2 regions of the Blautia sp. AF19-1 genome follow, and region 2 is predicted to be linked to the other one. Evidence: riboswitches for the same ligand, from Rfam matches in the RefSeq annotation. Region 2 holds a riboswitch; the other holds the start of a gene.
The links. Region 2 has a riboswitch for cyclic di-GMP ahead of DWX26_RS01095 (ABC transporter substrate-binding protein). Riboswitches for the same ligand answer to the same signal wherever they lie in the genome.
Positions count from the first base shown of each region.

Region 1: it holds a riboswitch for cyclic di-GMP, as region 2 does, so the genes downstream of both, DWX26_RS13780 (ABC transporter substrate-binding protein) here and DWX26_RS01095 (ABC transporter substrate-binding protein) in region 2, are expected to answer to the same signal.

Region 1 covers NZ_QUGQ01000022.1:33,485-36,632, forward strand. The annotation lists gene DWX26_RS13765 (DNA topoisomerase) at 1-405, opposite strand, end outside; gene DWX26_RS13770 (formate/nitrite transporter family protein) at 402-1,160, opposite strand; gene DWX26_RS13775 (hypothetical protein) at 1,311-1,502, shown strand; cyclic di-GMP riboswitch class I at 1,659-1,734, shown strand; gene DWX26_RS13780 (ABC transporter substrate-binding protein) at 1,834-3,148, shown strand, end outside.
Region 2 covers NZ_QUGQ01000001.1:250,451-253,598, forward strand. The annotation lists gene DWX26_RS01090 (hybrid sensor histidine kinase/response regulator) at 1-78, opposite strand, end outside; gene DWX26_RS01095 (ABC transporter substrate-binding protein) at 84-1,934, opposite strand; cyclic di-GMP riboswitch class I at 2,022-2,097, opposite strand; gene DWX26_RS01100 (hypothetical protein) at 2,409-2,594, shown strand; partial or broken gene DWX26_RS01105 (recombinase family protein) at 2,768-3,148, opposite strand, start outside.

The DNA of each region.
Region 1 (3,148 bases), on a different contig from region 2:
GTCGATCCAGACACGCTTCTGTTTCTTGTCTTTGATACCGGCCATCTGCGCGACGAGACGATAGATGTATTCTCCCTCCCGCCCGGAGTCGGTACAGACATAAATGGTTTCAATATCCTCCCGGTGGAGCAGGTTACTCACAATGGTGAACTGCTTTTTTACTTCCGGGATAACTTCATATTTGAAGTTTTCAGGCAAAAAAGGCAGGGTCTCGAGACTCCACCTTTTTAACGCAGGATCATATTTTTCCGGATAACTCATCGTAACCAGGTGACCGACGCACCAGGTTACGACGGACTGATCCGACTCTAAGTATCCATCCCTGCGCTGCATATTCTGTTTTAACGCTTTTGCGAACTCCTGAGCAACGCTCGGTTTTTCCGCAATGTATAAAGATTTTGTCATTTATCTGCACTCATCATTCGAAGCGGCCAGGCAAGGAGCACACCGCCTCCTATTGCGTTTCCTATAGTTACAATGACCATACTTTTCAATGCGGCAGTCAGAGAAATGCCGCCTGGGACCAGAAGTGCAGCGGTAACAAAGGTGGCCATATTGGCAACGCAGTGTTCAAAACCGGCAACAACGAATCCGGCGATGCAAAGTATAATCATGAAAAATTTGGCAACTTCATTTTTGCATTTCATGCCGCAGGCAACGGCGAGGCAGACGAAGAAGTTGCAGAGAATGGCACGGAAAAACATTTCTCCGGCAGGAATGGAAAGTTTATTTCCAATAAATCCTGCGTAATAATCGGCAGTACCGGAAGCACCTGCCAGTACGAAAATTACGGAGAGAATCAGGCATCCGACAAAGTTTCCGATGTAGCTTACCAGCCATACTTTTCCAACCTGTGCCCAGGAGACTTTTTTGTCATAGGCCCCAAATGCCATAACAAGATTGTTTCCGGTGAAAAGCTCTGCACCGATAAAAACGATCAGCAGAACCGCAATGGCAAACACAATACCGCCAAGCAGTTTTCCCCAGGCAGGATCTGTACTCTGGAACGTATTGCCTACCACGTTGGAGAAAATCATGGCAACCACGATAAAGAAACCGGCCATGACTGCACGGAGAAAGTATTTCCCCGGGTGTTCTTTCAGCAGCTTTGCTTTGTTTACGGCTGCCTCTGAAAATTTTTGTACGTCATCATAAGGCATAGAATAACTCCTTTCTTATGTCCAGTAGGATGGACATATCCCCTCTCTTTTTGTCCGGGGGATGGTCTTTTTTTCCGGAGCAGCTTGCAAATGCTTCGGATTTCGCGCTTTCAACTTTGGCTATTATAGCATTTCCCGGAAAGATTCGCAATGAAGGAGGAAGAAAAAAGTATATTTCCACAGAAATGTCAGAAAATAAGGGGTGAAACGACAGATTGTATGATGAACTCAGAGGGATTGAAACAAGGATTGAAAGCTTTTTTAACCGAGTTAGCCACTTGCTCAAAGACAGGACTTCCAGAAAATATGATAGATATCATATTTCTGGAAGTTTTATTGTAAAATAATGTAACGTACTTAATAGGAGAACAGTTCGAGTATATGTATCGGCTGTTCTTTTTTTTGCTTTTGAACGTTAAAATGTTAATCTTTTTCTTGCGTATAGTAGAACACTAAAGTATAATAAAATCAGTTTTTTGCATAAGATTAAAGCTATAATAAGGAAATTGGCAAACCAGATGAAAGTCTGGGACGCAAAGCTACAGGGCCTGTAAAATGGCAGCCAGTTGCATAAAATGAGGTGCACTGTCTGTCTGACGGTGCTTTTTTACGGTGTTATTTCACAGACGTAACAATAATGATTTTATCAGGAAAAAATGAGGAAAATAAAAGTATGAAAAAGGCAAAACGTTGTCTGACAGCAGTGGTGTCAGGTGTACTTGCAGCATCTGCTGTCTTGTCTGGATGTGGACAGTCAAAGAAAGAAGTATCTATAAATGATGATCATCTTACCGTTTATCTGTGGGAAAATCGTTTGATGAAAAATATTGCATCCTATATCCATGAACAGTTTCCAGATCAGGATATTGAATTTATTATAGGTAACAATGATACCGATTTATACAGTTATTTTAAAGAACATGATGAATTACCGGATATTATAACAGTACGTCGATTTTCTGGAACAGATGCACAGGACTTACAGCCTTATCTTATGGATTTTGCTTCTTATGATGTTGTTTCCAAGTATTATTCTTATGCGGTGCAATATTATAAGAATGAGGAGGATGAAATCCAGTGGCTGCCAATCTGTGGTATTCCGCAGACGATCATTGCCAACAAAACACTGTTTGATCAGTATGGCGTAAAGATTCCAGAAAATTATGAGGAATATGTACAGGCCTGTCAGCAGTTTTATGATAATGGCATAAAACCGTATTCCATGGATCTTGGGGAAGACTGGTCTAATAATGAAATCATCCAGGCGGCGGCAATCGGTGAGTTTACAAGCCTGGATGGTATTGAATGGCGAAACGGTGCAGAGACTGCAGCGGATGAAGTGAAGTTTGATGATACATTATGGAAACGTATTTTTTCAGAAACCAGTCAGTTTCTTAAGGACTCGCACTTTGGTAAAGAAGATATCAATATTGACGTCAATACAGGAATCCAGATGTTTGTCGAGGGAAAATCAGCAATGTTTCATGGACATCCGACGGTTATGCAGCAGCTGCAGAAACAGATGGATGCGGAGCTGACCCGTATTCCTTACTTTTCACAGACATCGGATGAATCCTATGTGTACATGACTCCGTCCTTAAACATTGCATTTAACAAAAACCTGGAAAAAGACCGGGAGAAACTGGATACTGCGCTGGATGTGCTGGATTGTATGATTTCAGAAGAGGGGCAAAAGCTGATTGCGGATGGAAGCGGTGTTATTTCATTGAATACAGATGTTCCAACCATGATGCAGGATGTGCCTGGACTGGAAGAGGAAATTAATCATAATGCTGTTTATATCCGATATTCCGCCCAAAAATCATTTGATGCAAGTCTTGAGGCTGTTCACGGATTACTGTCAGGGGAAATGGATGAAACACAGGCTTATGATACTTTTCGCAGTGTAATGAATCGTAAAGATCCAGAAGAAAAAGCAATGATGAATTTTGAAAATGAATATTCCATTTCACTGAACGATAGAAATG
Region 2 (3,148 bases):
AAGAAGAAAAGCAACTATTCTTAATCCTTTTTTCCTGACAGGTTTCTTTCTATTTCTATTATAATTCTTAACATCCATTTTTCTCACCTCAGGGTTATGTAATCTTCAGGTTCTGCAAGAACGGCATTACCACCTGAAACATATGCTGTCCAGGTATCTTTCACAGATGTAGCTCCTCCATCAAATATCATATTTTCATCTACAGGATAAGTTTCCATATGCTGCGGTGTGGCAAGACAGGTCACCGTGAAAGTATCCTCATCCCGAACTGCCTTTCCATCCTTTGTAACTTTACTTAATGTATAGCCATCTTCCGTTTCATTAATTTCCACAGAAATACCACTAACCACTGGCAAAGAGCCACGGTTAAACGGAATAAATCCTCCCTCATAGCCTTCTACAAAGTTTTTGATTATTTCTTTCAGCTCGGCCCCACTCATCTTGCTGCTGTAAGCCGCCAGACCATTTGGCATGATCATGTCACCTGCCATTTTTTCTGTGTAACCGGCTTTCAGCACATTTCCCGTAAAGCTGTTTCCGGTTGCGATCAGCACATCTGACCCATAGATGCCACGTAGCGTGTTTGCCATAACAGAATATGCTGCATTTCCTCCACTGCTGTGGAAACGGTTGGAATACGACTTCTGTGAATCCAGCACGATATCCTCAGAAGCAGTTTCTTCCTCAAGAAGCTGAGAATTAAATGACTGGTATGCCTGCCCTGCATCGTATTCTCCTGAGATCATTTTGGAAACCACATCCTTGGAAACAGAGAAAAAGTCACTTGACGCAATACGGATATACATATGGTTTTCTTCGATCACAGGTTTTATATCTTTCAGATATTCCGTAAGCTGCATATCCACCTCCTGACTGTAGCTTAACAGATCCTGTCCATCACTAATGATCCTGTTCTGCGCATCCTCTGAAAACATTGTATCCAGTACCTCCATTGCTTTCTTTCTGCGTGTTTCATCCTTTGTCAGATCATGGTTTAAGGCCACCTGGAAATATGGCGTAGTCATAATCCACTTTTCACCGTTCTCCTGAAAGAATGGAAGAAATGTTGTGTTAATGCCCTGATCCTGGAACATTTTTACACCGAAAGAACTGCCAAAGTACATGGCAAGCTTGCCACTTTTGTACATCTCAACAACATCATCATAATTCATATTCAAATCTTCCTGACTAAGCCCTGTATCCTGAATAAACTGTTCCATACGTTCAAAAGCCTCTGGCCAGACGGTATCGTCCAGACCTTCTCTCTTTGTATTTTCCGAGTCACTGTAGACCGTCCGCCACTTGCGTCCTTCCACAGAAGACAACTCTGATATAGACAGACCCTGCAGTGTTTCCATACAGGTATAATCATAAGAATAGTCTGCCGTAAATCCACGAACACCCACTTTGTCAAATGCCTGGCAGGCGGAAACAAAACTCTCGTAATCTGTTGGCAACGGGATATCATATTTTTCAAAAAGGTCTTTGTTCACTACAAAACCATGGGCATCTGCACACACAGGAAGCCAGTTTACGCTTCCATCCTCGTTCCTGAAATTGCTGAGGTAGGTATCATAGACAGCACCTGCCGCATTGGTTGTGGAAAGATCCATCAGACTGTCTTTCAGGGGACTTGCATCATGCAGGGAAAATCTGCAGCAGGTTATAATATCCGGCAATCCACCGTTTTCATCAAGGAACTTGTAGAAATCCAAATCATTATTCCCTACAACAAACTCGACATTGATATCCGGAAGCTGTTCCTGGATATATGGTGCATATTTTTCATACAGGTTTGTGCTCCATAAATATACTGTGATTGTTTCTGCATCTTCTTTTTCCGCACTCTTCCCGCCACAGCCTGACAGAAGCGATACGGCTGTCACCATCACTAAAAATACAGACAAAACCTTGCTCCATTTTTTCTTTTTCATTACAAGTTCTCCTAATAGAATTGTTATAGTCACGTCTATGAAATAACACCGTAAAAAAGCACTGCCAAACAGACAGTGCACCTCATTTCATGCAACTGGCTGCCATTTTACAGGCCCTGTAGCTTTGCGTCCCAGACTTTCATCTGGTTTGCCGATCGTCCTTTTTAAGCTTTTAAACTTATGCAAAAAACTGATTTTATTATACTATGGCACTCTACTGTACACAAGAAAAACATTACCATTTTAATCTTCAAAAGCAAAAAAAGAACAGCCGATACATATACTCGAACTGTTCTTCTACTTCCGAAGTCCACGCAGCATTGCTTTTAGTAGAAATCTATCACAATCATAAACGAGTTCCTCTTCAAGAACTTTACGAAAGGGCCATGGCAAAAGCTAAATGCCGCTCTGCTTGATTTTTCTGCCTGTCTGTATCATACTGAACTTATTAACAGACAGGGAGGAATTTAAACCATGGATGCAAAGCTTATAGAGGAACTCAGACAAAAATACAGCAAGAATCCTCCAGAGGGAATGACATCCAATCTGATCAAAAACATGACAGACTCTGACCTTTTGGATATGCACTATTTTCTTACCGAGGATGATGACCTCGATGACGATGAATTTGAAGAAGGTTTTTACATCGACTTCTTTTAATCTATCGTCTGTTTTCTATGCCCGCTTTTGTGCGGGCTCTTTTTATCAAGAGTTCGACGAATGTCGAACTTTCCTATTATATAAAAAGAAAAAGCCGCTGACACGTTATCTTCTAACGCATCAACAGCTTCTGTCTTGCTTTGTTTCAGTGTATTATTCGGTTTTGCAAAGGTTTATTTGCTTTCAGCATTCTCCCTGATACGGTAATAATCATCCATATCAATGCCTATTTTTACCTTGGCATCTGGTTTTCGTTTGCCCAAAAGGCACACAGTCTCAACGGTACTTTCGTTGTCCCAACAAAGTTCCTGTATTTCCCTGTCTCCAAAATACACCGGAAAACGGAACTTTATGTGCTTCAGGAATCTGCCATCTGGCTGCTCCTGCTCGTAAATGTCCACCTGTTCTACAAAGCTATTAAGAAATTCTTTTTTCTCCAGGTCGGTGAACTTATCATATAGTTTATCAAAATATAAAAGAAATTGATAGACGTTTTCTTCTGATATTTTCTGTTGCCGGATATTCAGCAGGCGATTCTTAACTTCTTCTATACT